3 regions of the Gottfriedia acidiceleris genome follow, and region 1 is predicted to be linked to each of the others. Evidence: riboswitches for the same ligand, from Rfam matches in the RefSeq annotation. Region 1 holds a riboswitch; each other region holds the start of a gene.
The links. Region 1 has a riboswitch for thiamine pyrophosphate ahead of MY490_RS18560 (thiamine phosphate synthase). Riboswitches for the same ligand answer to the same signal wherever they lie in the genome.
Positions count from the first base shown of each region.

Region 2: it holds a riboswitch for thiamine pyrophosphate, as region 1 does, so the genes downstream of both, thiT (energy-coupled thiamine transporter ThiT) here and MY490_RS18560 (thiamine phosphate synthase) in region 1, are expected to answer to the same signal.
Region 3: it holds a riboswitch for thiamine pyrophosphate, as region 1 does, so the genes downstream of both, MY490_RS05000 (ABC transporter substrate-binding protein) here and MY490_RS18560 (thiamine phosphate synthase) in region 1, are expected to answer to the same signal.

Region 1 covers NZ_CP096034.1:3,922,723-3,933,021, forward strand. Annotated here, with positions in the region: gene MY490_RS18545 (YjcZ family sporulation protein) at 1-99, shown strand, start outside; gene MY490_RS18550 (small acid-soluble spore protein H) at 501-680, shown strand; gene thiC (phosphomethylpyrimidine synthase ThiC) at 931-2,709, opposite strand; TPP riboswitch at 2,847-2,961, opposite strand; TPP riboswitch at 3,196-3,305, shown strand; gene MY490_RS18560 (thiamine phosphate synthase) at 3,393-4,007, shown strand; gene thiO (glycine oxidase ThiO) at 3,991-5,082, shown strand; gene thiS (sulfur carrier protein ThiS) at 5,109-5,312, shown strand; gene MY490_RS18575 (thiazole synthase) at 5,315-6,082, shown strand; gene MY490_RS18580 (ThiF family adenylyltransferase) at 6,079-7,086, shown strand; gene MY490_RS18585 (hypothetical protein) at 7,087-7,254, shown strand; gene MY490_RS18590 (hypothetical protein) at 7,339-8,160, opposite strand; gene MY490_RS18595 (cation transporter) at 8,238-8,438, opposite strand; gene MY490_RS18600 (heavy metal translocating P-type ATPase) at 8,451-10,299, opposite strand, start outside.
Region 2 covers NZ_CP096034.1:461,446-471,744, reverse strand. Annotated here, with positions in the region: gene MY490_RS02250 (hypothetical protein) at 1-331, opposite strand, end outside; gene MY490_RS02245 (low molecular weight protein-tyrosine-phosphatase) at 345-821, opposite strand; TPP riboswitch at 1,172-1,276, shown strand; gene thiT (energy-coupled thiamine transporter ThiT) at 1,503-2,084, shown strand; gene MY490_RS02235 (WxL domain-containing protein) at 2,206-4,281, opposite strand; gene MY490_RS02230 (WxLIP family cell surface protein) at 4,326-5,309, opposite strand; gene MY490_RS02225 (hypothetical protein) at 5,795-5,950, shown strand; gene MY490_RS02220 (Dps family protein) at 6,324-6,761, shown strand; gene MY490_RS02215 (ABC transporter ATP-binding protein) at 7,317-8,342, shown strand; gene MY490_RS02210 (ABC transporter ATP-binding protein) at 8,323-9,249, shown strand; gene opp4B (oligopeptide ABC transporter permease) at 9,265-10,230, shown strand; gene MY490_RS02200 (ABC transporter permease) at 10,245-10,299, shown strand, end outside.
Region 3 covers NZ_CP096034.1:1,054,962-1,065,260, reverse strand. Annotated here, with positions in the region: gene MY490_RS05025 (helix-turn-helix domain-containing protein) at 1-9, shown strand, start outside; gene MY490_RS05020 (TatD family hydrolase) at 302-1,072, opposite strand; gene MY490_RS05015 (ABC transporter ATP-binding protein) at 1,074-1,805, opposite strand; gene MY490_RS05010 (ABC transporter permease) at 1,802-2,569, opposite strand; gene MY490_RS05005 (thiamine-binding protein) at 2,569-2,859, opposite strand; gene MY490_RS05000 (ABC transporter substrate-binding protein) at 2,872-3,864, opposite strand; TPP riboswitch at 3,953-4,062, opposite strand; gene racE (glutamate racemase) at 4,293-5,084, shown strand; gene MY490_RS04990 (RrF2 family transcriptional regulator) at 5,181-5,624, opposite strand; gene hmpA (NO-inducible flavohemoprotein) at 5,811-7,055, shown strand; gene MY490_RS04980 (GNAT family N-acetyltransferase) at 7,559-8,065, opposite strand; gene MY490_RS04975 (DUF2339 domain-containing protein) at 8,083-9,762, opposite strand; gene thrS (threonine--tRNA ligase) at 10,008-10,299, opposite strand, start outside.

The DNA of each region.
Region 1 (10,299 bases):
GGTTTTGCTTTAATCGTTGTTCTGTTTATCTTATTAATCATTGTTGGAGCAGCTTGCTGGTCTGGACATGACGGATATGGATATGGTCACCACTGGTAATCATTAAAAACTATAAAACTCCTGTTAAATTTTAACAGGGGTTTTTTTTTAATCCATTAAGAAACTAGTGCTTGCTTAGAATGAATTGTAGTGATATGTACTGAACTTTTTAAGTCGAACCATTTTTCTATTCCAAGGTAAGGATCTTAAACTTAACACTAAACTCGATTTAAAGAAAGTAAAATTCCAAAAGCGCTTGTATATACAGTTAAACTTATTAAGTTCATATTACCGGAAAGAATGAAAATTAATATGCATAAATAGACAAAATAAAACAGAAGGAAGAATAAAAAATTTTAAATATATGGCATGTTTTTTAAGATAAATTTTAAATGAATACCCAATCACACCACGGTTAATAATATGTTAGGTTTCTATTTTTAGTTTAGAGGAGGTTATGTATGAATAAGCAACGAGCTCAAGAAATTGCTTCTTCTGCTGTAATGGCTAATGTTACATATAATGGAGTGCCAATTTATATTCAACATGTTGATGAAGCAAATGAAACTGCTAGAATCTATCCGCTAGGTCAACCAGATCGAGAGGAAGATGTTTCAATCAATAGTTTGTCAGAACATTAATTCTTGAATAACAAAAAACAAACCTCTTAGTTTTTGAGGTTTGTTTTCGTATTGTTTCTCCAGATTACCAACATAAGCTTTCAATTAAACTGCATTTAAGGCATTCTTGTATCGTATCTTTTTTCTGGAAATCGTGTACACAGTTTTTTTGAATTGTGCTCAATTCGATCTTTAACTGATTCATATTTCTTTCTAAATACTTTATTTCTTTTATGATTTCTTCTACCCTATTCATATAAGGCTCACACCCTTATTGATAGATTTCTCCGCCTTGTTTTCTAAATTCAAGTGCTTTTTCTTTCATGCCTTCTTCGATGATTGAATCATTCTGAAGTTCTTCTTGTTTAACTAAATCTCGAATATCTTGAGAGATTCTCATACTACAGAATTTTGGACCACACATTGAACAAAAATGTGCTGTTTTAGCTCCTTCAGCAGGTAATGTTTCGTCGTGATATTCAATTGCTCTTTCAGGATCTAGGGAAAGGTTAAACTGATCACGCCATCTAAATTCAAATCTTGCTTTTGAAAGTGCGTCATCTCTTTTTTGTGCACCAGGGTGTCCTTTTGCTAAGTCAGCTGCATGTGCTGCTATTTTGTATGTAATAACACCTACTCTTACATCTTCCTTATTTGGAAGGCCTAAATGCTCTTTCGGAGTTACATAACAAAGCATTGCAGTACCAAACCAACCAATCATTGCTGCACCGATCGCTGATGTAATGTGATCGTAGCCAGGCGCGATATCAGTCGTTAACGGTCCTAATGTATAAAACGGTGCTTCCTGACAAATTTCTAATTGTTTATCCATATTTTCTTTAATTAAGTGCATCGGTACATGTCCCGGTCCTTCAATCATAACTTGAACATCGTGTTTCCATGCAATTTTCGTTAACTCACCTAGTGTTTCTAACTCAGAAAACTGTGCTTCGTCATTTGCATCGGCGATTGAGCCTGGTCTCAGTCCATCTCCTAAAGAGAATGTTACGTCATAACGCTTCATAATTTCACAAATTTCTTCAAAATGAGTATATAAAAAATTCTCTTTATGATGAGCTAAACACCACTGAGCCATAATAGACCCTCCACGAGATACAATTCCAGTCACTCGTTTTGCAGTTAATGGGATATAGCGTAATAACACACCCGCGTGAATCGTAAAATAGTCTACCCCTTGTTCAGCTTGCTCAATTAGAGTATCTCTAAACACTTCCCAGCTTAAATCTTCAGCAATTCCATTGACCTTTTCAAGCGCCTGATAAATCGGAACTGTCCCTACTGGTACCGGTGAGTTTCGGATAATCCATTCACGTGTTGTATGAATATTCTTCCCGGTTGAAAGATCCATCATCGTATCTGCTCCCCAACGAGTAGCCCATGTCATTTTTTCTACTTCTTCTTCAATTGAGGACGTGACGGCTGAATTACCTATATTGGCGTTTATTTTCACATGAAAATTACGTCCGATGATCATTGGCTCACTTTCAGGGTGATTAATATTCGATGGAATGACAGCCCTTCCTTTTGCAACTTCATCACGAACAAATTCAGCTGAAACATTCTCTCGAATCGCAATAAATTCCATTTCAGGTGTTATAATCCCTTTACGAGCATAATGCATTTGAGTAATATTTCCATTATCCTTTGCACGTAACGGTTTTCTTTTTAACCCTTTAAACACCTCAACATTATGTTGATCTGACTCTTTTCTATATCCATTATCTTCAGGCTTTATTTCACGCCCTTCATACTCTTCAACATCATTTCGTTCGATTACCCAGTTTTGTCTAATCGCCTTAAGTCCCATTCGAATATCAACTGAGCTAGCTGAATCTGTGTAAGGTCCGCTAGTGTCGTAAACTCTTACTGGAGCATTCTCTTCTTCGCCAAAAGTGCCAGTTGTTGGACTTAATTGAATCTCACGCATTGGCACCTTAATGTCAGGTCTAGACCCTTCAACATACACCTTCTTACTCCCTGAAAAACTAGACATGATGGAAAAATTCATTTCATTTACAGAATTGTTCATTTGATTTCATTCCCCTTTTTAATTAGTTTAAAAAGGACGAAATCCAATTCATTTAAAGCATGAAAAAAAGCCGAAATCTTATTTTTAAGACCCGGCTAAGTGTTAGCAAAACTACATTAACAATTATGAAATCATTAATGAGAAATTTCTAACTTCCCCACGCTGGTATGAACCAGATCAGGTCCTGAGGGTTAAGAAACTTATTCGCGTTTCTCTCTCAGCCCAACTAATTGGACACCCCTAGTCAATCTATTAAATTGTTCAAACTAAATATAAACCCACAAATTTAAAATGTAAATGTTTTTATTCCCCTAAATTTTTACAGAAATTCCAAATTAAAAAAATTATTGGTTTTTTTATCCCCTAAAAATACTTGATTTCACTATATCTCAAGCCCAATTTCTAGTAAATAATTAGACTAGTAAAAATAAATTTAGTATTGAATATTATTTTTTATATGCTATGCTAAGATTAATTTTCATACATATTCATCACTAGGGGATCCCTTGATAAGGGCTGAGAATAAAGTAGTTACTTTTAAACCCTCAAAACCTGAACAGGCTAGTACCTGCGTAGGAAAGTGGCGCATTTTATACTTTTTCACGTGCGATGTAACCACTTTCTTTTTTTAGGAAAGTGGTTTTTTTGTTGAAAAAATTTTCATAGTGAAAGAGGCTGGGAAAATGGAACTTATTGCAATTACAGATGATCAGCACTCAGTCGAAGTACTTGCTACAAAAATAATTCAAATAATCGATGCTGTCGACTATGTACATATTCGCGAAAAATCGAAAACGGCAATCGAGCTACTATCACTTTTAAATCTACTAAAAATAAACAAAGTAGATATGAAAAAAATTGTTTTAAATGATCGATTAGATATAGCTATTTTCTCTAACCTATCAAATATTCACTTGCCAGGACATGGTCTACCACTTGTTGATGTAAAAGAATATTTTCCTAATTTACGAGTAGGAAAGTCAGTTCACTCACTTACTGAAGCAATACAGGCAGAAAATGATAAAGCTGACTATATTATGTATGGTCATTGTTTTGAAACAGAGTGTAAAAATGGATTAACACCTAATGGAATTGAACTAATTCCAGAAATGAAAAAAACGTTAACTATACCAATCTATGCAGTCGGGGGAATATTACCTGAACATATCCACGTTCTAAAAGAGAACAAAATTGATGGTATAGCTGTAATGTCTGGCATATTTTCTGCCCGAAATCCCCTAGAAGCTGCGCTGCAATATTTTGAAAGGTGCAAATTCGCTTATGAACAAGAAATTTGATGTTGTAGTAATTGGTGGTGGAATAATAGGTTGTTCCATTTCTTATTATCTAGCAAAAGAAAACATTCATGTCGCAGTTCTTGAAGGACAGCAGGTTGGTCAGAAAACAACTAAGGCAGCTGCTGGAATGCTTGGCGCGCATTCCGAATGGGATCATTCCGAGTCATTTTTTTCTTTTGCTAGAAACAGTCAATTAACTTATTTTCACCTTCAGGAAGAATTAAAAGAATTATGTGGAATTGATATTGAACTTAAAAAAGGTGGCATTTTCAAACTAGCTTATACAGATTTAGAAAAAAAACAATTAACTCCCCTACTCACTCAAACTTCATCACTTTGGTCTAACCAGGAGGAGCTAAAAAAACAGATACCTGGCATCCATCCAAACATAATTGGAGCAGCTTATATTGAAGACGACGTGAATGTGTTGCCTGTTTCTGTCTGTAACGCGTTTTGCAAAGCTGCTCAAATTTTAGGTGCATCTATTTTTGAATATACACATGTATTTCAGATTCAAAAAATTGATTCACATTATTTAGTTAAAACAACAAATGGCGATTTTGAAGCAAAAACCATTGTAGTTGCAAGTGGCGTTTGGAGTAATTCATTGTTTGGACAGCTTGGATTACATCACGAAATTATTCCCGTTAAAGGTGAATGCATCTCAGTCAAAAGTGAAAAAGTTGCATTAAAGCATACTCTCTTCCATGAACAAAATTATATTGTTCCAAGGAATGACGGCCGCCTTGTTATCGGAGCTACGATGATTGATAACGAATGGAATGAGAACCCTAGCTTAAAAGGGATTGAGTCATTAATAAAAAGCGCTAAAAAAATGCTTCCCGAAATTGAAGACATGAAAATTGATTCATTTTGGGCAGGATTACGACCGCGAACTCTCGACTATAACCCTTTTATTGGAACTCATCCAGAAGAAGATCAAATCTTATTTGCGACCGGCCATTTTCGAAATGGGATATTGCTTGCACCAGCAACTGGAAAATTAATTCGAGATTTGATCCTTAAACGGGAAGTCGATCGTAACTGGATTGAAGCATTTAAAATCAATCGTTAATTTTAAGCCTTTGGAGGTGTAAGCAGTTGGAAATAAGGTTAAACGGAAAGAATATCGATATTTCGAGCAAAAACTATACAATTCAGGATCTGCTTAATGAATATCAATTAGAAAATCGAATTGTTATTGTCGAAGTTAATAAAGAAATTATTTACAAGGAACAGTATTCGATAACTCATCTCTCTAACGGAGATTCTGTAGAATTAATACATTTTGTAGGTGGTGGCTAATCATGTTAAAAGTAGGAAATCATACGTTTCATTCAAGATTATTATTAGGAACAGGAAAATACCCTTCATTTGAAGTCCAGAAAGAAGCTGTTGAAGTATCGGAAGCCGATATCCTAACTTTTGCTGTTAGAAGAATGAATATTTTTGAGGAATCTCAGCCAAATTTTCTTGAACAATTAGATCTAACGAAATATAAATTATTGCCGAATACAGCTGGTGCAAAAACTGCTGAAGAGGCAGTTAGAATAGCAAGATTGGCAAAAGCGTCAGGCTTGTGCGATATGATCAAGGTAGAAGTAATTGGGTGTGATAAATCATTATTACCCGATCCAATTGAAACATTGAAGGCATCAGAAATGTTATTAAACGAAGGCTTTATTGTATTACCTTATATTTCCGATGATGTTGTGCTAGCAAGAAGACTAGAAGAACTTGGTGTACATGCGATTATGCCAGGTGCATCTCCAATCGGTTCCGGAAAAGGAATTATTAATCCATTAAATCTTAAATTCATCATTGAGCAAACGAATGTACCTGTTATAGTAGATGCCGGAATCGGGTCACCAAAGGATGCAGCTTTTGCAATGGAGCTAGGTGCTGATGGAGTTCTTTTAAATACTGCGGTTTCTAATGCGAAAGATCCTGTAAAAATGGCAGTTGCAATGAAGCTTGCTATTGAAGCAGGAAGGCTTGGTTATGAGGCTGGAAGAATTGAAGAAAAAAATTATGGTGTAGCTAGTAGCCCAATCACAGGGTTGGTGAATTCTTGACAAACCGTTATGCAAAACAAGAATTATTTTTAGGAAGAGATCGTCAATTAAACTTACAAAAAGCCAGTGCTATTATTATTGGTGTTGGTGCACTAGGCTCATCAATAGCAGAAATGCTTGTAAGAGCAGGCATTGGAAATATAACAATTGTTGATCGTGATTACGTTGAATGGACTAATTTACAAAGGCAATCTCTTTATACTGAAGAAGATGCTAGAAATAAACTACCTAAAGTAATTGCAGCTAAAAATCGACTTCAACAAATTAATAGTGAAGTATTGATTACTAGTTTAATAAAAGATATTACTAGTCTTAATATTGAAGAGTTGATTAAAGGTCAAACAATCATACTAGATGCAACAGATAATTTTGAAACTAGAATGGTTGTGAATGATGCAGCAATTAAGCATGGGATTCCTTTTATTTTTGGTGCGTGTGTTGGAAGCTATGGCCTCTCGTTTCCAATTATTCCAGGAAAAACTCCTTGTCTTAACTGTTTATTAAATCATATACCAACTTTAAATATGACTTGCGATACAGTAGGAGTAATTAGTCCAATTGTGCAAATGATTGCTGCCTACCAAGTAACCTATGCCATGCAATATCTTACTAATTATGAACTTTTACCAATCTTACAATCGATTGATGTTTGGAAGCATGAAAAGTCTGAGATAAACATCGAGAAATTAAAAAATAAAAATTGTTTAACATGTGGCTCTATAAGAAGTTACCCATTTTTAAAAGATGATGACCATATGAAGTCATATGTTTTATGTGGAAGAGATGCAGTCCAACTAAGAGTATCATCTTCTAAAACCCCAACACTAACTAACCTGTCTGAAAGATTACAAGGGTTAGTAAATGATTTGATTGTAAATCCTTATTTATTGTCATGTACTTATGAAGATCATCGCATTGTTTTATTTAAAGACGGTCGAGCGATCATTCACGGTACAAAGGAACCATCTGTTGCTAAGGAACTCTATCACAAAGTTTTAGGTTGAATGACTTTTTTACAACAATATTTTAACAGAGTTTTAGTCGTTGGAACATTCGTTTCAATTGCATGGGCACATGAAACTAAATACTTATCACTTAACGATGCTAGTAAGACTGATGGTTTAAAAAAACCAAATAGTCATCCAGCAGATATTAAGCCGAATATCTTATAAAACAATTAATATGTAAATATATAACTTTAAGAAAATATAAAAAAGCAGGAAAACAAAGGGTTTCCTGCTTTTTATCTGTTTAATTTATGGCACATCTACAACAAATGGTACTATAAACACATCTCCATTTTGTTTAAACTGTCCCCATATTTTATATAATCCTTTTTTAGGAAAACTAGTCATAAACTCTGCGTCAGGTCCACTTGACTTTTCATTCATTGGATGGACATGTAAGTAAGTATTCGTATCACCACTAATCGCAACAACATGACCAATAGCACCCAAATAAGGCTGTAAATCAGTAATACCTTTTTTGGTTTTAGCATCCTTAATCGTAAATGTCATTTTAACTTCATTCTTTGTCGTCAATTTATCAAATTTTAAAGTAACCTCCTTTCCATCAATTACTTTTGTTAATACTCTATCTGGTATTAGTGAAACTGGTTTAGCTTGCTCACCTGACACTTGTACTAGTTTTGTTTTTACATTTTTATCAGAGCCCTCAGGTATAAAATCTGCAAATAATTTATATTCACCACCACTTGGAAAATCCGGTGTGACTGTAAATAACCCCTTACCTTTGTATACTGGGTGCAAATGGTCAAAATATGATAAATCCTTACTTACAACAATTAAATGCATTAATTTTTCGTGCTCGAACTCAAATTTATTTACTGTTTTCCCCATCAAATCATTAACTTGAATGTTTAGATTTACTTTCTTACCACTTTCAGGATTACTGTTAAACGTAAATTGTACCTTTGTTGAATCCTTTTCTTCTTTTGTTTCATGATTCATACTTTCATGATTCATACTTTCATGAGTAGAAGCTGTATGGGACATATTTCCACATCCACTTAAACCAATAACTGTAACAAAACTAAGTAACAACAATAAGTATTTCATCTAATTCTCTCCCCAGTCTCGCATTTTTTCCAAATAAAAAGCGAACCATTAGTTCGCCTTTTATTTTTTTGCTAAGATTAAACGATATCGTAACCTTGATCTTCAATAGCCTCTTTCACTTTCTCAATTGTTTCAGCGTTTGAAGTTTTGAATGTTACTTCTTTATTTTCTAAACTTACAATTATATTATTTGTACCAGCCACTCCTTCTACCGCTTTCATAACTGCAGCTTTGCAGTGTCCACATGTCATACCTTCTACTTTTAAAATTGTTTCCATTTCTAAATCCTCCTATATTTTTATGCGTTTTAATCGTAATGCATTTATGACAACCGATACAGAGCTAAATGCCATTGCAGCACCTGCAATCCAAGGCTGCAACAACCCTAAAGCTGCAATCGGTATACCTAAACTGTTATAAAATAACGCCCAAAATAAATTTTGGCGAATATTATTCATTGTTTTCTTACTTAAGCTAATAGCTTTCGGAATATGTGATAAGTCGCCACCTACTAGCGTAACATCCGCTGTTTCAATCGCTACATCTGCACCAGTACCGATTGCCATACCAATATCAGCTATAGCAAGAGCTGGAGCATCATTAATCCCATCTCCAACCATCGCAACAATTTTCCCTTGTTTTTGTAGTTCAGTAACTATATCTGCTTTTTTCTCTGGTAGAACTTCAGCAAATACATTTTCAATCCCAACTTGATCTGCAATCGCTTTTGCTGTGTGTTTATTATCACCGGTTACCATAAAAACCTCTATTTTTAAATCCTTTAATGCGTTTATCGCATTTCTTGAAGATTCTTTAATTGTATCGGCTACAGCAATAATCCCTTCAAGCTTCTCGTCAATTGCTACTAACATTCCTGTCTTGCCGGCAGATTCAAATGCGATTAATTGTTCATCTACTGAAGAAAAATCGATATTCTTTTCATTCATTAACCTTCGAGTACCGATATATACCTTTTTATTTTCGATCATGGCTTCTACTCCATGTCCAGGTACGGCAATAAACTCAGTAAGAACAGTTAGTTGCAATTCCTGTTTAAGAGCGTATTGAACAATTGCTTGTGCTAAAGGATGCTCTGACATTTTCTCTACACTTGCTACCAGCTTCAATAAATCCTCTCGATGATTTAAATTAATAATATCTGTTACTTCAGGCTTTCCTTTTGTAACAGTTCCTGTTTTATCAAGAATGATTGTATTAATTTTTTGGGTAGTTTCTAAAAATTCTCCGCCTTTGTATAAAATCCCATTTTCCGCACCTTTTCCACTTCCAACCATAATCGAAGTTGGTGTAGCAAGTCCTAAAGCACAAGGACATGCTATGACTAAAACAGCTATTGCTACTTCAATTGATTTAGGTAAATTTTGTGGATCGACTACAAAAAACCAAATGATAAATGTTAATATAGCTATGCCAATTACAATTGGAACAAATATATTCGAAATTCGATCAGCTAATCTTTGAATTGGAGCTTTTGAACCTTGTGCCTCTTCAACTATTTTCACAATATTTGCTAATGCCGTATCCTTACCAACCTTCTCAGCACGTATTATTAAAATACCATTTCCATTAACCGTTGCTCCAACAACTTTATCATCAGCCTTTTTATCAACAGGTAAAGACTCACCTGTAATCATTGATTCATCAACTGTAGATACTCCCGAAACAATGACACCGTCCACTGGAATTTTCTCACCTGGTTTAACTAGTAGTAGATCTCCAACTTTTACAGCTTCCAATGGTACATAAACTTCATTTCCATTTTCTAATAAAATTGCTTCCTTAGCTTGTAATTCCATTAGTTTTGATATTGCTTCAGTCGTTTTCCCTTTAGCAATATGCTCAAAATATTTTCCAAGCAAAACTAATGTTATTAAAACCGCACTTGTCTCAAAATATAGATGCGGCATATACATACCATTATTGATTGTCTTAATCGACTCAACTAAGCTATAAAAATAAGCAGCCGATGTTCCAAGTACGACGAGCACATCCATATTTGCACTATAATTTCGTATTGCTTTAAAAGCTCCTACATAAAAATGCCAACCAATAATAAATTGAACAGGAGTTGCAAACAATAATTGAAACCATGGATTCATTAATAAATGTGGCATCCAA
Region 2 (10,299 bases), 1.2 Mb from region 1:
TCGCTTCTACAGCTTCAACTGCTTTTTCTGATACTTTAGAAGAGCCTTTATCAAACTTATTTAATGTTGAATCTTTAATTTCGATCCATTTATCTTTTACAAGCTGTACATTGCCTTCTAATTTCTCAACTGAGCTTTGTACTACTCTCAACTGATTTCGAACAGCACCTTTTACGATTTCTGGATCTTCTTTAATTTGATTTAATTTATTTGTTACGCTTCTTCCTTTACGTGAGATTTTCTCACGATTTTCCTTGTTAAGTAGAGTAACCCCTGCACCAATTGCGACTCCGACTAGAATATTGCGTAAAGCTTTGTTACGTTTTGACATTCTACATCCTCCTCTAAACTGTTAATTGGTGTTGCTTTAAAATATGCTGAAGTAAATGAGAGCATCCTTCTGTAATGACGTCATATACTTCATTAAAATTACCCGTATAATATGGATCAGGCACTTCCTTCCACATTGATGCTGGAACATAATCTGAAAGTAGTGAAATCTCTCCTATACAATTATTTCTTGCTAAATTCATTAAATCCTCTTTATTCTGTGCATCCATAGCAACAATATAACTAAAATATTTAAAGTCATTATCTGTCACTTTTCGAGCTTTCATACCTTCACAATTAATACCTTTTTCACTCAATAAACCTTGTGTTCCCTTATGTGGAGGGTGACCTAAATGCCAATCTCCAGTACCAGCTGAGTCTATCATAAATTGTTTATCTAACCCTTTTTCTGTCACTAAATGACGAAAAACAGCCTCAGCCATTGGCGATCGACAAATGTTACCTAAACAGACAAATAATACTTGAATCATCTTTATGTCTCCTTCAAATTATTTACACTTTCTGCCAAAATTTAGCTGTTTCTTTCGTATTCATTCTACACGGTAAATTTTAAAATGAAAAGCAAGCCACTGTGAATAATTTATGACCAGTATAAATAAGATAAAAGTTATCATGCTTATTTTTTACATAATAGCTATGATTACACTCATTTTTTAAAAATAATTTTAATGTCTATCTAAAAAGTTAACTCAGTTAATGTTTTTCGCGATTCTTACAAAGATTCCATTAACAATGGCCAAATTTTTTTAATTTTTAAGATAAATTAATTGTATTTTTAAAAGACCTTGACTATATTTAGTAAAGACAACTAAATGTAAGCTTAAACCACAAGGGGAGCCATTTGGCTGAGAGTGAATAGATTAGCTATTCTTACCCTCTGAACCTGTTAGTTAGTACTAACGTAGGGATGTGGCACGATGAAAAAGCAACACCGGGATCATCATGCTACCCAGTATTGCTTTTTTTATTTATTCCTACTTAAATCTCCCTAGTTTGAAATGTGGAAGTGGCTCGCTTTTGCCCCGACACCACAAAGGGCAAGCGCTGGACCTAGACATTACTAAATGTTTGCGACTATTCGCTCAAAGCATCATTACTTACAAAGTGTTTCACTACATAAGTTGTCCACTAGATAAAGGGGGAAAAGATATATGAAGACATCAAAGATTCAATTAATGACAGAAATAGCGATGTGTGCAGCACTAGCAATCATTTTTGATTTCTTACCATTGTTTACTGCACCTCAAGGTGGCTCTGTATCATTATCAATGATTCCAGTTTTTCTAATTGCTTTTCGTTGGGGATTAAAACAAGGATTAATTACTGGACTATTATTAGCAGCACTACAAATCGTTACAAAGCTATACTTTGTTCATCCAATCCAAGTATTTTTAGACTATATTGCAGCATTTACAAGTCTCGGATTGGCTGGTCTTGTATATAAACAAATAAAAAATAGTTTAGCATATGGCAATAAAAAAAGTGCAGCAGCCTATATAATTTTAGGAACTTTTATCGGTTCATTAGCTCGATTTATCTGTCACTTTATAGCTGGGATTGTATTCTACGGTTCATACGCTCCAAAAGGTACACCAGTTTCTCTTTATTCATTAGTATATAATGCATGGTATATGGTTCCTTCTTTTATTATTAGTGCAGTTCTATTAATCATTTTACTTTCTTCTGCACCAGCTCTTGTTCATGTTAAAAAGAATCGAAATCAAGCAGCATAAGGATCGAAACTTCCTTCAAGTTTACACAATTTAATTAGAAAAAACTGAATCCTCCATCGATTTTTTTGATCTACTCAATGGGGGATTCACCTTCCCTTTTACAACTAATTATTTCCTGATTTTAGAGTGGCGTATCTGCTAATGTCCACGTTAAAGTCGTCTTATATTTAGCTCCTACTTCTTTATAAGCTGCTCCTGGCACGAAAAGAGTTACACTTGATGAATTCAGACCATATGCGATTGTCCACGTACCGAGTCCCTTACCCTCATCTGCAAAGGCTACATCCTGTGCACCTCCACCTGGAACCAATGTTACTGTAGTGGCTACTGGTTTATACTGCTCTTCGGTAGTTGAGTTTAAAATAGGATTATTTAATTTTAATACGGCACCAGTTAACTCATTATTTTCACTTTTAAATTGCTCACTTTGTTGCACAGATAATTTCCACCCTGTATTTGTTCTACGATGGTCTGTTACTTGAATAAAATTTGGTACTTGAATGACCGAGCCATCTGAAGTTTGTTTTACTTGATCTAATTGAGCAGTATAAACTTCATTACTACCAGAAATTTCATGTTCCCCAAAGTGAAAATTTGACACATAGTCAATACTTAATGAACTCTTTGTTCCCGGTTCATGAGGATTATCTGGATCAATCGGGTTAACTGGTTCGACTGGACTTGTTGGGTTCGTTGGATTGACTGGATTTTTTGTTTCTGCTGTTACCGTTACATTTGTATTTGTACTAGTATTACCTGCGACATCTGTTGCAGTTACACTCACTACATCCCCCGCATACAACGTCCACGGCGTTACGGATACCGAATATGAACCATCTGCTCCGGCTTTTGTCGTTAAAAATGATTGGTCAGGTAATGCTATTTTCACAGTACTATTCGCCTCTGTTGTGCCCGTTATACTTGCACTAATATCTGTAATCGGATTTACAACTGGCGGTAAAATAGTTTTGTCTACTGTAAAGTGTAGAATTGTTTGATTACCTGCTCTATCAGTGATATCTAATGTGTGTTCACCATCTGCTGGGTTTATTGTTCCAGAAGAAATAGTTGCCCCATTTAATTTAGCAGTATCAATACCACTGAGTGCATCACTGAATGTAATGTTTGTTGCTGTATTTTTATTATATAATTGCCCGTCAGCATAGTTGGTAATCGGTAGTTCTTTATCAATTTTGACTGTAAATTTAGCTCCAGGATCGGTTACTGGATTACTTTGGTTGCCAGAATCATCTTTTGCTCTAATTAGAATATTTGTCGTACCTTGGGTTGAAACTGTATAATCAACGCCTGATGAGGTGGCATTACTTAAACCGGCTTTACTCCATGTTTCACCATTATCTGTTGAAACTTCGTACGATGTTGGATCGACACCATGATCGTCAGTTGCTGTAAAGTGAATTGTCGTGTTTTTATTGGTCCATGATTCACCACTTTTGTAATCTTTTGGTATGGTAATAGCTGCATCCGTTATTTTTGGTGCCTCAGTATCTAGTACTGTAACAGAAACATGATCAACCTGAAAGATTTGAAATCCACTACCATCAATAGCATCTTTTACACCGTCTTCAAAAGCAATGCTAAGATGTACTTTAGTTCCGACCGCAGTGAAAGTAGTCGTTACGTTTTGAGGACTTGTGTAGACTCTCCATTCTCTATCTGTCGTGGTACCACTTGCTGTATCAGTTAAAAACCAAGAATACCTAGGATGAGTATTCTTATTTTCAATAAGTTTAAAAGGAAACTTTAAGATATAGGTTTTGCCTGGAATTGTGTTAATCGTTTGCCTCATACTCATATACTCTTGGGAATCTACAGTGTTTAATACTTTTAATAAAATTCCACCCCCAGGAACAGGTTTAACATAACTTTTTGGATTGACTTCACCAAAAACCTTATACCAGCCGTCACCTTGAGCCTCTAAATTGGAGCTATAAGGCCCTTGACTTTGATTTTTATTTAAATACGCTAGAAATGACCAATTTGGAAAAGTAGTTGTTTGACTTTCAAAATTAAATGTAGGGTTTTGGATCAAGTTTGGAAATGTTGCTGCTTCTGTAATAGTAGGTTTAAGTAGTCCCTTTAATCCAAGTAGTCTCGGTTGCGTCCCACTGGTCATGAAGACAAAAATGGAAGCTAAAACAGTCGCTTTAAAAAGTAGCTTTCTTTTTTTTACCATTATGTTTCTCCGTTCCAAAATAATAATTTTTCTTCTCTCTTTTTCTATTTTTTTAAACGTCTAATAAACATCAGTATGACGAGTAATAGTAATAAAATACCGCTAATGAAGTACCGCATTTTTCTATCCTTTTCCAGATCTGAAGTCTTAAATTCTTCAGCTGATCTATCCTTAATCGTAAATTTTCTTGTCCATTTCCAAGATTGCTCTCCATCTGTGGCTTTCATTTCTAGACGGTACTTACCTGATTCAAATGCTCGGTCACCCCAGTCAATTACATAATCAAAGTTTGAATTAGGTGCCATTCTTAGATTTTCTTTTTTTGTTTCATGCAAAATTCTTTCCCCTTGTTCCGTAAATACTTTCGCTTCTACAATCAAATTTTTTAACATGGCTGGCTCTGTATTTTGTAAGTTAGCTGTAACTACATTTCGTGCATTGATTAGTGATGGTTTTACTTCATTTAATTTTAAATCTGGCTTGATTGCTTTATCGGTTTCTCTTAATAAAACACCAATAATATAAGCATATTTATTTTTTATTTGAATGCTTCCATCTTCTTTTTTAGCTTGTCCCTCGTCTTCTTTCTCACTAAAATGGAGTCCACCCAATATAACACCATCGAATCGCTGCTTTGGCATCTCAATCGTAATCTCTACTGTTGCTTCACTTTTTGCTGGAATTTTCGTCTCTTTTTTAACCTTAGCTATATTAGTGAAAGGAATTTCTAACGTATCGTCTATTTTGGAATTTGAAATACTGTAATCCGCAATTCCACTACTATTTGTAATCGCTGAATTAGCTTTTGTTTCAACAACTATATTTTTATCAGTATCATTTTTTATTTGAACTTTTAAGATTTGCTTTTGGTCTGGTTTCATTCTCAAATCAAAATAAGTTTTGCTCTGATCAATTTGATTAGTTGGAATAACAGGCGATACGGCAAAATTCATCTTAGCTGCACTTGCATGAAAATTATTAATATTAATAAGAAATAAAATAATAATAAATTTTTTTAGTACATTCATAGATAGCTCCTTTTTTTGATATCGACTAAAAAATTTCATGCAGATTAGGTTACTGTTATTTAGTTTCTTTATCGATTGCTTTATTTGCGATACACAAATTGAGTCGAATTAGCTGTCTTTTATTTTTTAAAATCACATCAAAACCTCCAACTTTGATTCTTTGCTGAACTTACAGTTAATTATGTGAAAAATGTTACATGTTTATCTTCGGTGGTTCAACGACATTTTTTACCTATGTCAACGGTAATATAGTTGAGTTTTAACTTGTATTATGTCTTGGTAGTTCTTCTTAATATTTTAGGTGTAACTTCTACTAATTGTGATGTCACTTGCATTTAGTTAAATCCATCCAACCAAATAGTAAAAATACTTTATCCACATTTTAAATATGCATTTAAATTTTGAACACTTTGTGAATTTTGGTTATCTGTCCTTTTCTTCAATCATATATATGAATACAGAAAAGTTTCGAAGGGGGTTTTATATTGGTCTATGATGTAATCATCTTTTTCTTTTTCTTTATTATTCTTTTAGGTATGATTGGTGCATTTTTCTTAGTATTAAAAAATGCATTTAATGTAGATGATGCTTTAAGAATTGACCCTAAGCCCTCCCTTCCCGAAGAGAGCGTTCATTCCTAGCTAAAAAACCTCATCAAGTTAGATGAGGTTTTTTGGTTTTTTCCTTACATATAAGCCTGTTTTGAGTAAGGTGTTTTCGTCTATATGTTTTTTAATTACTTATGATCCTTTTATGAGTATGCTTTATTCATCTTTTTGCTTTTTTACTTACTCATGATTTTTTTATGTAAGTAAGAGTCTTATCTCCATCCAAACATTACATTTTTTTATATCAATATAAAGCTATTTACAATTTAACGTTAATTTTACTAATTGTTGTCTTAGCTATCAAATATTACCATGACTATTTTTACTCAATATCAGTTAAGATGGTTTATATGGTTTTTAATCTTTTACATCATTTGGAGGAGGGGTTTTAATGGATACATCATCCATCTCAAAAACGACTGTTGATGTGCTAAATAAGCAAATAGCAGACTGGAATATTCTATTTGTAAAGTTACATAACTATCATTGGTATGTAAAAGGTTCAAATTTTTTCACTCTACACACTAAATTTGAGGAATTTTACAATGAGGCAAGTTTACATATTGATGAGCTAGCAGAGCGAGTGTTAATAATTGGTGGAAAACCACTAGCTACAATGAGAGAGTATCTTGATACTTCAAGCCTTAAAGAAGCAAATAAGAATATTACTTCTGATGAAATGGTCCTGGACATTACGAAAGACTATAATTATTTAATTGAAGAATTAAAAGATGGTATGGAAATTGCAGAGTCTGAAAATGATTCAGTTACTCATGATTTACTATTAGCCATTAGAGAACAACTTGCAAAACATGTATGGATGTTAACAGCCTACTTAAATTGAGTTAAAACTTAAGATTAAATTAAAAAAGCAGTGTACAATAAAACGGATTAATCATCCTTTTATCGTTACACTGCTTTTTTCTTTCCTAATTTATCTAAAATTGGGTTTAGTAGACTTATATTTTTTAATGTATTTCTTATTTTCCTATGTGAAAACAGGTAATTTGAACTAGGAATTTCAAACTACAAATTGCTCATCCAACTTATATTTTCTACTAAATTATTTCAATTTCCGACAAAAACCTCTTTTATTCTCCTTTATTTTCAAACACATCTTTTTATCTATTCTAACAACCATTTTGGAAACGTTTTCATTTTGTATTTTCTTACTCTCCCCTATTTTATCTAGTCTATCAACCTTTCAATTGAATCATAATTACATTTTTTTCCTATTAATTTACTAGTTAAGCCGATTTTTGCATGAAATTTAGTCAAAAAGGACTATATATTACAGAAAATGTTTTCATATTGAAACATTCGCGTAATAATATTATACTTATGAAAATTCTAAATATAGCAATATTTTCACTCATAAAATCTCGAAAGGAGACACGAAATGTCAAAACCTCTTTTGGAAATCGAACATTTAACGACATCGTTTCGTATAAATAACCAATACTATCCTGCTGTAGATGATGTATCACTGACTGTCCATGAAAATGAAGTTCTTGCAATTGTGGGTGAATCAGGCTGCGGTAAAAGTGCACTAGCCCTCTCAATCCTAGGACTACATTCAAATAATCGTACAAAAATGAATGGATCAATCTCTTACAAGGGTACAAATTTACTAACGCTAAATGATAGTAAATTGAATAAAATTCGAGGAAAGGAAATCGGAATGATTTTCCAAGAACCTCTTACTGCTTTAAATCCGTTAATGACGATTGGTAAACAAATTGAAGAAAATTTAGATTTCCATACTGATCTTTCACGCTCACAAAAAAAGGAACGTGCATTAGAGTTACTAACTCAAGTTGGAATTCCAAAGCCAGAGGTTACTTATAAACAGTACCCGCATGAATTATCTGGTGGTATGAGACAACGTGCTATGATTTCAATTGCCATTGCATGTAACCCTTCGTTCATTATTGCAGACGAGCCAACTACTGCGTTAGATGTAACGATACAAGCTCAAATTTTAGACTTACTAAAAGAAATACAAAAGCAAACGAAGCTAGGCATCATTTTAATTACGCATGACTTAAGTGTTGTTGCAGAAGTAGCAGACCGTGTTGCTGTTATGTATGCTGGACAAATTATTGAAACTGGTTCAGTAGAAGAAATACTAAATAATCCATTACACCCATATACGCGCTCTCTATTAAACTCTATTCCTACTACTCATTCTAAAAATCAAAGACTTCATATTATTGAAGGTACAGTACCACCACTAGACAAGTTACCTAGAACAGGCTGCCGATTCAGCCACCGTATTCCTTGGATTCAAAATTACGCTCATGAAAATCAACCTACCTTACACGAAGTTACACCAAATCATTATGTACGTTGTTCTTGTTATAAGCATTTCCATTTCAAGAACGAGAAAGGAGCACCGATCGTAAATGTCTCTACTAAAGGTTGATAACTTAAAAGTACATTACCCTATTCGTGGTGGTATTTTTCGAACAGTTGTAGATTATGTTCGAGCTGTTGATGGAATTTCATTTGAACTAAACGAAGGCGAAACATATGGCCTTATTGGAGAATCAGGTAGTGGAAAATCTACTGCAGGTAAGGCAATACTTCAATTGACACAGGCTACTAATGGAAGTATTAAGTTTTTAGACAAGGACTTAATAACAATAAATAAAAAGCAAATGCGAGCATTTCGCCAAGAGATTCAAATGATATTTCAAGACCCATACTCTTCTTTAAATCCTAAAAAGAGAATTATTGATTTAGTTGCAGAACCGCTAAGAAATTTTGAAACTTTAACTGCTGAAGAAGAACGTGAAAGGGTACTTTACTACCTTGATAAAGTTGGATTATCTCCAGAATCACTATATAAGTATCCACATGAATTTTCTGGTGGGCAACGTCAACGAATTGGAATTGCTAGAGCTTTAACTTTACAACCTAAGTTAATCGTTGCAGATGAGCCTGTTTCTGCTTTGGATGTTTCAGTACAAGCACAAGTACTTAATTTCTTACAAGATTTACAAGAAGAATTCAAACTAACTTATTTATTTATCGGACATGACTTAGGCGTTATTCGCCATTTATGTGACCGAATTGGTGTTATGTATAGAGGGAGACTTGTTGAAGAAGGCACTACTGAAGATATTTTAAACAACCCACAACATATATACACTAAACGCTTAATTGCAGCAATTCCAGATATTCGTCCAGAAGTTCGAGATGAAAAAATTAAAGAAAGACAAGCAGTTAGACAAGAATATCAACAAAATGCTTCTTCTTACTTTGATGCAAATGGCCGACCTTTTGATTTAAAAGCAATCTCAGATACTCATCGAGTAGCATTACCTTAGAAAGGAGTAACGAATATGTTAAAATTTGTCATTCGCCGTATACTCATCATGATTCCTCAGCTTGTGATCTTGAGTATACTAATCTTTGCACTAGCTAAAGCAATGCCTGGTGATGCTCTAACTGGACGATCAATTAACCCAAAAGCTAATCCACAAGAAATTGAAAAAATTCGTGAAGAAATGGGTTTAAATGATCCTGCTTATGTCCAGTATTATCATTGGATTAAAAATGTTGCAAAAGGAGATTTTGGTGTTTCCTATACACACAAAATCAATGTAGTTGATGTAATTGGTGACCGTATTGGAAATACTGTATTACTTGCCCTTTGCGTGCTTATTGTGACTTATTTACTGGCAATTCCACTTGGTATTATAAGTGGGCGGTATAGCGACACGTGGGCGGATAAGCTGATAACCGGTTATAACTATTTAGGTTTTGCTACCCCTTTATTTATTTTTGGAATTGTTATGTTGTTTGTTTTTGGATTTTATTTTGATCTTTTTCCTACGGGTGGTAGCGTAGACCCTCAGATTGCTGACGGAACTTTTGCTTATTACGTAAGCAAATTAGATCATCTTGTTTTACCAACTTTATCAGGTGCACTTATTTCAACTGTTGGAATTTCTCAATATTTACGCAGTGAAATTATTGATACAAAAGTAAAAGATTTTGTTAGAACAGCTAGATCAAAAGGTGTTCCTGAATCAAAGGTCTATTCTAAACATATTTTACGAAATTCATTTTTACCAATCGCTGCATTTTTAGGTTATGAGATTACTGGGTTAATAGCTGGTTCAGTATTTTTAGAATCAATTTTTGGCTATCCAGGAATTGGGCAACTGTTCGTCAAATCCGTTATGTTACGTGATTTTACCGTTGTAAATGCGCTTGTTTTAATGACATGTCTTGCAACACTTTTCGGGACATTAATCTCAGATATTATTCTAAGCATCGTAGATCCACGTATACGGATTGAATAGGGTAGGTGAAATTTATGGAATTAAAAATCGAAAATCAAACTCATATTACTGAGCAACGAAAAAGTCCAT
Region 3 (10,299 bases), 1.8 Mb from region 1:
GAACTGTAGTTCATTTGTAGAAACACTTCTACAAACCAACATACTGCCGGCATTCTAATTGACATGCCGGTTTTGGTATTTACATTTAAACTTAAGTTTTAGACTTCTCTATTTTCTTGCTTGTAAAGAATCTGATTATCTAAATTGAAATTTTTACTTTATATCCTACTTATAGTAGATAAATAGCCTATCTTTAAATTAGGATAGATGCTCTGCTATAGGGGGATTTTATTTTAGCTCTTTTTACCTATCTAAAATTAAAATAAAAAAATCGTTTCCTGTTGGAAAACGATTTTCTTATTTATATGCTATAAAACTTCTTAGTATTTTCATATAAAGTTTTATATACACTTGATAGATCCATGTCTTTTAACTCAGCTATCTTTGCAACTGTTTGATGCATAAATTTAGGTTGTGTCCACTCATTCTCAAAAGGCCCTTCAAATGGCCAAGGACCATCTGTTTCTATCATCATTAATTCTAAAGGATACTTTTTTACTAAGTCTTGAATCTCATATTCATATAATACATCTGGTGTAATCGAGATAAAATACTCATTTTTCATCATCCGATTTATTGTAAGTTCGTCCCCTTTAAACCAATGAAAATGGGCTTTTTTAATAAAATACTTTTCTAATAGATTACATACGGTTTCGGCGTCCTCATAAACTGCATGTAATATGATCGGTTTATTTAACTCTTTTGCAAGCGAGATAAATTTTTCTAGTAATTGAATATAAGGTACGTAATCAATCTGTTCTTCTAAATTCTTATAATATGGTAATCCAACTTCTCCGATTGCGATCATTTCATCCTGATGCTTCTTAATCCATTCAATTAATTTATCAGCCTCTTCATCAGAAGGGATTTGTTGTTCAGGATGAAATCCGAATGCTGGATATACACTATTATTTTTATTTTTTAACTCTAAATTTTTCTTACTAGATTTTAAATCCATCGAGACCGAAATGAGCGCCTCGATTTCGTAACTTTCTAAATTAATTAATATTTCTTCTCTTTGACTAGTATCATAAGAATCTAAATGAATATGAGCATCTATCATTTTCATCATATTACTCCTTCTCTAAAGCCAAGTAGATTTTTCTTTTATATTCCGTAAATTCATCACTTAATAATAATTCTTTTTTACGTGGTCTTGGAAATGGCACAATGATTTCTTCTTTGATTTTGGCGGGTTTGTCAGAAAAAATATATATTCGATCAGACAGTAACAACGCTTCATCAATATTATGCGTTACTAATAAAATGGATCGTCGTTGCTCCTCCCAAATTGATAAAAGCCATTGCTGCATTTCAAGTCTAGTGAATTCATCTAAAGCTGAAAAAGGCTCATCCATACACATGAACGACTGCGGTGCTAGTAGAGACCTTAAAAATGAAACTCTTTGTTTCATACCACCAGATAATTCATTAGGGTAAGCATTCTCATAGTTTTCTAAACCTGTTCTTTTAAGCCAGTCTCTTGCCAATTTTTCATCAGGTTTATGTTTTAATTCTTGTGATAAAACAATATTTTTTAATATGGTTCTCCAAGGAAGTAATGAATGATCCTGAGGCATAAAACTAACATGACCAAGTTCTCCATTTATAATCGAACCATTTAACTTTACTTCTCCAGAATCTGGTTTTACTAAACCACCAATAAGATGGAACAACGTACTTTTCCCACTACCAGATGGACCTAGAATCGATACAAATTCACCCTCGTTTACATAAAGGGATATATTTTCTAATATTTGATGACCGCTATAACTCTTTGATAATTGTTCCACTTGTAATGTCATTTCCGTTTCCCCCCTTTAACTTTCCATTTAACAGTAAAACGTTCAATTACAACTATTAGGAAGAAGAAAAGCATACTTAAAAACATAATGATAAAGATTGAAACAAATACTCGATCTGTTCTAAATGAAGATGAAGCTAAAGTCATATAGACTCCAATTCCAGATTTCGCTCCTAGCCATTCAGAAATAACTGCTCCCATAACACTATAAGTCGCTGAAATCTTTAAGCCAGAAAAAATGGAAGGTAGAGAAAAAGGTAATTCAACTTTCCAAAAAATTTGTGATTTGGATGCTCCCGCCATTTTCATATAATTTAATAGTTCACTTGGTGTTTGTCGGAAACCATCCAACGCTGAAACTGTAACAGGGAAAAAACAAACAAGAGAAATAATGATTAATTTAGGTAAGACACCAAATCCAAACCAAATAATTAAAAGCGGTGCCAATACGATAATTGGTACATTTTGCGAAAGAATTAATAATGGGTAAAAAGCTTCCCTAACACCTGGAATTAAATGCAATAAAAATGCGATTAAAAATCCTAATAAACTACCAATTAACAAACCAATAATCGTTAATTGAATTGTAGAAGAAATATGAGGAAGTAGTGAATTAGTTGATTTCATTCCTTCTTTAAAGATTGCGATTGGTCCTGGTAATAACCAAGATTCAATTTTCCAAATTTTAATACTTAGCTGCCAGCAAATTAAAAAAAGCAGGATGACAACGGTTGGTTGCCATCCTTTTATATTTTTAAATTTCATTAACGGTACTTCTCCGTTAACACATCCATCGTAATACCTTGTGGTTGATAAAGTATTTTCATTTGAGTAATTACATTGTGGCAACCTATTTCAATCATTCTTTCATTCATTTTTTGAACAACCATTAATAATTGATTCAAGTCACCTTCCATAGTTGTTTCCAATGGTTGAACTTGATATTTTACACCTGATTCATCAATAATTTTAATTGCTTCATCAACTGCTGGAATAACATCCTCAATATTATTTGTTTTCGGTATAATTTGGACACTCATTAAAGTAGTTTGCATTTTTGCCCCTCCTTATTTCGCTGGTAAGAAATCATTCGTAAATGCTTCTTTTGGCTTAAAGTTTCCTTCTAATAATTTATTTTCAGCTAAGAAATCAGCATAGTTTTTCCAAACCGATAACTTTTGCTCACCCCAACGGTCTGCATCATCTTTATATTTAGATGCTAACCATTCTTGGCTTTTTTCCACTAATTTTTTATCTAAATCTGGATTATCCTTTATTAAAATCGATGCAGCTTCTTTTGGGTTATCAATCGCAAAATTATATCCTTTTGATGCAGCAGCCACAAACGCTTTTACTATTTTAGGGTTTTTACTAATCATTTTTTCATTCGTAGCTAAAACTGGAGTATAGTAATCTAGCTTTTTACTATAATCAGTTAAATAAATCATGTTTAATTTTTCTCCACGTAGCTCTGCTTCAATCCCTGTCCATCCTTGATAAATCCATGCAAAATCGATATCTCTTTTAACTGCTGTAAAGAAATCAGCATCACCCATATTAACGATATTTAACTTATTAACATTAGCATTTTCTTCTGACATAAGTGATTTTAAAATAGCCTTTTCAACTGGCGAACCCCATCCACCATATGTTTTTCCAACGAAATCTTTTGGAGACTTAATTTCTTTATTCACCGGTGATGCAAACCCAGAAGTATTATGTTGAATAATTGCTGCAATTGATACAATCGGTACATTTTGAACTCTTGCCTGTGTAATTGACTCTTGATAAGAAACACCAAAGTCTGCTTTACCTGATGCCACCAATTGGTCTGCACCTGTTTCTCCCGGGCTGATTATATCTACATCAAGTCCTTGTTCCTTAAAGTAACCTTTTTCCTTAGCAACAAATAGCCCAGTATGATTTGTATTTGGCGTCCAGTCTAGTACGACAGTCACCTTTTTTAATTGCTTTGTCTTTTTAGTAGTAGCAGTTTTGTTTTGACCACACCCGGTTAACATTAAACAAATAGCTACTAAAAATACTACTAGTTTTTTCATTATCTATAACTCCTTTTTGTTTTTGGTTTATACAAAAAGAAAACGTCCGGATACTAACCCGGACGTAAATGCGCTGTAAAAAACATATCTAAAAAGAGATACTGTTCCCTACGCTGGCATCACCCAGATCAGGTTCTAAGAGTCAACATCTTAAGGACGCTATCTCAGCCAGCAACACTGGCTCCTCCACATTTTTCTCATATATAAACTTTTCCTCATTAATATAACAGATAATGATTAAATTTACGAATTATTTTCAACTTATGTTTAAATGTTTTAATACTCTGTTAATAGGCGCACTGAACTATGAAATTTCAACAGTTTTAAAAAGAGAATAATAAACAAAAATATCATTTATTATAGTAAAATCTTAAATGAATAAAGAATATACTACATCAACAAATTATTAAGTAAAATGAGGGGATTTTTTGAATAAGCCAATCGGAGTCATTGACTCAGGTGTTGGGGGCTTAACAGTTGCCAAACAAATTATAAGACAATTACCTAAAGAGGACATTTTATACTTAGGCGATACTGCAAGATGTCCATACGGATCAAGACCATATACCGAAATCAGGGAATTCACTTGGGAAATGACTAATTTTCTATTGGAAAAAGATATAAAAATGTTAGTCATCGCCTGTAATACAGCAACCTCAGTAGTCTTAAATGAAATGCGAGAAAAACTTCAAATTCCAGTCATTGGAGTTGTCCGCCCAGGTGCTAGAGCAGCAATAAAATTAACACAAAATGACCAAATCGGTGTCATAGGAACGAATGCTACTATTAATAGTAAAGCATATCATTCTGCACTAAAGCGGATTAATGACAAAGTTATCATTGAAGGTTTGGCATGCCCAGAGTTTGCTGGAATTGTTGAAAATGGGGACTACAATAAACCTGAAATATTTGAGATTGTTAAACACACTCTTGCACCTCTTATTAATTCAAATATTGATACACTCATACTAGGGTGCACGCATTACCCATTACTCGGTCCAATCATCCAAAAAGTGATGGGACCATCAATTCATCTTATTAGCTCTGGTGATGAAACAGCTTTAGAAGTAAGTGCAATTCTAGATCAACAAAATTTATTATCTAACTCTGATATCACTTCACATGAATTTTTTACAACTGGGGATCCAACCATTTTTAGTAAAATAGCTTCATCCTTATTCCAAGAACCAATGGAAAACGTAAAGTATATTAAACTATAAAGGTCAATAGACCGCATTAAATGAAGAAACCAACAAAGTAAACCTTTGTTGGTTTTTGTCATTTTAAATTACGAACGCTCTTCTATTTCATACTATTTATTCTTTTGTATTATTTGAAAAATAATCTTTAAGCATCGCATTGTTCTTTACAATATCATCTAATGTATATTGATCTAAAACTTGTAAAAATTGTTCCAATGCATTATTAAATATATGTTTTAAAGAACAAACAGGTGTAATAACACAAGTATTACCGTGTTCAAAACATTCCACAATATTAAAGTCTTCTTCAGTTTTGCGAATTATTTCACCGATATTTATTTCTGATGGCAATTTAGCTAATCGGATTCCACCGTTTCTGCCACGGATTGTTTCGATGTAACCCATCTTTCCTAAATTATAAATTATTTTCATTAAATGATTTTTAGAAATATCATAAGCTTCAGCGATGTCTTTAATATTAACTAATTTTTCACTAGGCTCAGAGCTAAGAAATATTAGTACACGAAGAGAGTAATCCGAATAAGTTGTTAAACGCATAACTTGTCCTCACTGTTTTATTTAAGATTAATCATAGCATAATTGTGAACTTTTTTTAAACTTTAATGTATTTTTACGAAAAAATCCACAAAAGATGTATTCTACATATTGCTTTAAATAAATTCTAGGTCTAAGATAAAGATGTATTTAAAATACTACTTTAAAACATGATTAGGGGGATTTATCATGCTATCTCAAAAAACAATTGATATTATTAAGTCAACAGTTCCAGTCTTAGAAGTAAAGGGTACAGAAATCACTAAAGTATTCTATAAAAATTTATTTACTAATCATCCTGAACTATTAAATGTATTTAATCACACAAATCAACAACAAGGTAGACAACAAACTGCTCTTGCAAATACTGTTTTAGCTGCTGCACAGAACATTGATAAACTAGCAACAATTATTCCTGTTGTAAAACAAATTGCGCAAAAACACCGCAGTCTTCAAGTAAAACCAGAGCACTATCCAATCGTAGGGCAACATTTACTAGGGGCAATTAAAGAAGTACTTGGTGATGCTGCAACTGATGAAATACTAGGTGCTTGGGCGGAAGCATATGGAGTTATTGCACAAGTATTTATCGATATCGAAAAAGAAATGTATGAGGAAGCATCTTCACAAGAAGGTGGATGGTCTGAATTTAAAGAGTTTAAAGTCATTGAAAAAGTTAATGAAAGCGATGTAATTACTTCATTCTACTTAGTTCCTAAAGATGGTTCTTCAGTTCCTACTTTCTTACCTGGTCAATATATTACTGTTCGCTCACAAATTCCTGGTGAAGAATATTTATCAAACAGACAATATAGTTTATCTGATGCACCAGGTAAAAATTATTTTAGAATTTCAGTAAAAAGAGAAGCTGAAGAAAATAAACCACTTGGTAAATTCTCAAACTACCTACACAATCAAGTAAATGTTGGTGATACATTGGAAATTACTGCTCCAGCAGGTGAATTTACTATAAATACTGAAATTGATTCAGATGTTGTTTTCTTAAGTGGTGGTGTTGGAATTACACCATTAATCAGTATGGCTAAGTCAATTGCAAGTAATCAACCAACTCGTCAAGTCAGCTTCATAAGCGCTTCAAGAAACGGTAAATTACAAGCATTTGAAAACGAACTAAACCAATTAAAAGAGCTCTTAACAAATTACAATTTATCATTTGTTTATGAAAATCCTTCTGAGGAAGATCTTCAAAATAACAACTTTAAAAAGCAAGGTTATATTGATGCAGAATGGTTAAATAGCAATGTTAAATCAGATAATGCAGATTATTACGTATGTGGACCAGTACCGTTTTTAAAAGCAATTATAACTAGCTTAAAAGAATTAGGCATTAAAGATACACAAATTCACTACGAATTCTTCGGACCAGCAATGAATTTAGACACTGAACCTAAAAGCCCTGTACATCATGATTAATATTAAAAAGGATGCTCAATTTAGAGCATCCTTTTCACATTGTTGAAAAAAACTCTTGCCAATAAATTTCCATATTTTCGTAAAAGGAGTTTAGTGATGTTTATTAAAAAAAATTTACTAGAGTTTATTGGTATATTAAAATTGTTGAAACACTTAAACATTTAAAATCATTATTAAAATATGAATTTTAACATCTATAATGTTCCACTTAATGGGTTGCCCCATTAAGTACACATCTCTTCTTATTTCTGTTCTAATAATACAGCCACTCTTTTTAAAACTGTCGGTATTGTAAAGCTACCAAAAATTGCGATTAGGTCACTTGAGTAGTATTTTTTTAGAGTGCCATATACTAAGCCACTTATCATAAGATCGTACAAAAAGAATCGACCAAAATCACGTTTAGTTATGACCATAAAGATGATAGATGCATTTCTTGTTGTAAGAATAAGCCCACCTTCTTCTAGAAAAATTAATCATTCTAATCAATGCAAATCACAAATTTATTTTTTGTCTAACATCCAATAATACTTTTCAATTTCTTCTTTTACTTTTATCATGCCAATTTTCTCTAAAACTCTAATAGAGGCATGATTATAAATAGAACAAATAGCGGATATTCTTGTAACATGATTTTGCTTTAATCCCCACTCACAAAAAGCGCTACCCATTTCAGTTGCATATCCTTTACCTTGATAACTAGGTGCAATACTATACCCTATCTCCATTATCCCAGTTTCATCAGGACCACCTTTAAATCCCATGTCCCCAATAATTACTCGATCTTTTTTATGAATAATAATTCCTTCATATTTTTCTTCAGTAGGATGCGTTTGAAAACGAGAGATTTTATAAGGGAAAAGATTTTTATATACGAGAATTGGCCACCCTTGAGCGAAACTATAAAATTGATTTTCAAATTCTAACTCTTTATTTCCACTTAAAACAGAAAGCATCGCTTCTGCTGTAAAAGTCATTAATAGTAAATTTTTAGTTTCAGTGATTATCATTACCTGACTCCTGTATACTAAATTTTATAGTTTTTTTGACTACTGCTTCCCTTAAAAAATATTCTAGAAATGACTAATCCAATCAGTCCAAGCAGTATAAATAAACCGGCTCTAACCATCAATGTAATATTTGGTAAATCGATTAATACAAGTTTTCCTAGCGTCAATAATAATAAACCTATCCCAGTATATGTCCAAACTTTGAACTTCTTAATGTTACCAAGTATCATGGCTAATATGGAAAGCAAGATCCAACTGATATTAATTAATAATCGAATTATATTGTCGGATTGATCTACTGCGAGTATTTGAACAATTTGTGTTATAAAAGCAATTAATATAACCGTAATTAATAAAGAACTACTTAATAAGATAAATTGCTTTTCATCTTCATTTTTATAAGCCAAAATTGCAATCGTAATTAGAGCTAGAATTAACACAAGCCAATTCATCGTTTCAAAAGACCAAAAGGAATCTATTCCAACAGATAAAATGGATATCCCTACAGGAATGAATGTAAGTGTCGCTATAATTAATTTCAGTAGATCCCGATATCTTAAATAAAATAAATAAGTTGATACTGCTTGAATTATTAATACAGTACATAGTAAGTTTTCAGAAACACTGTCCAAACATAGGAATGAAATGGCTAATATAAAATTAGTTGAAAATCCAAAGAAAAAATCGGATTTCTTTTTATAATAAAAAGTCAGGAATAAATATCCTACACATAAAAAGATTAAAATCATTGTTCTAGTCTGATCTTCAAATGCACTAAAGATCCAACCAATTGTTAAAATAAAACTGGTGTGAAGAATTATTACTAGCTTTTTAATAGCAAACTTAGATTTTATCAATATAACTAGCAAACTAATATGTTGAACGAGAATACTTAATGCGAAATATTCAATTCCATTTGTATTAAAATTAACTAAAGCAACAATTAAATAAGATAAATGCAATAATATTACAGACGAAAGATAGATGAATTTATATTTCTTAAATGTTGCATAAAACATAAAGCATAAGTAAATTACTGTTTCATAGATAGAGAAAAATAAATAGTTTGGCGAATCACTTTTAACTAGGAATGGTACAAAAACAGCTCCTATTATACTTATTAATCCAATTACTTCTGATTTATATCTATTCATCGAATAAAAACCAATACTTACCCAAATAATTAAAAGCGAAAATGCAATCGTTGACCCAGCCATGTGATATAAATGATGCATGGCAAAGGTAGTTAAAAATAATACAGGTAACACGCCACCAATTAATGATTGGCCAAGTGTTGATCGTTTAGCTTTCATTTGACGATTACCGTACCAGAATAAGGCAAATGCTATAACAAATCCAATTCCTACTTTTGCATACTTGTTTAATACCCCATAATCTGATGCCGCTTTAAATCCCCACATTACGCCAAGAATGAAAATAAATATAAAAAATCTAGGTAACCACTTTTGGAAAATAAGCGCTTCATAGTCAACCTTTTCGTTTTCAACTGTTACTTTAACCTGTCGACTAACTGTTTTTTGTGGTTTAGGATTATTTACTTTCGTTTGAGTCATTTGTTTAATCTCGTTTGAAGTTTCTTTCGTGATTAAGAGAAATTCAATTTGTTTCTTCATTTCTCTGACTTCTTCTTCAAGCTTTTCTACCTTTATTTGAAGATCTTGATTCTGATTATCCAACTGCATCACCTCTTATCATAACTATGTAATTTATTAAGACTAAATAACTGAAAAGACATCCTTCATATAAGTTCGCTATTTCCTGGATTTATCCTATAAAAAAATGTTTATGAAGTATGTTTTTGCAAATTTCGTCATATTTCCCAGAAAATAAAGTCAATCAGTTCTACTAGAAAACAATCATTTTTAATTATATCGGTTAAATAAAAAAATCCTCTATAATAAAAAATAGAGGATTTTTAAAATTAAAATAGAACTTTTTCTAATTTTTGTTGTTTAATCATTTCTAAGAAGCTATCGAATGGTTGAGTACCAATGTCACCTTCGCCACGTTTACGAATAGCTACAGTATTATTTTCAACCTCTTGATCACCAACTACTAACATATAAGGTAATTTTTGAAGTTGTGCTTCACGGATCTTATATCCAATTTTTTCGCCACGTAAATCAGCTTCAACACGGATTCCTGCAGCTTTTAATTGATCAGCAAGTTTTTGAGCATAATCATTGTGAACACTTGAAATTGGTAATACAGCT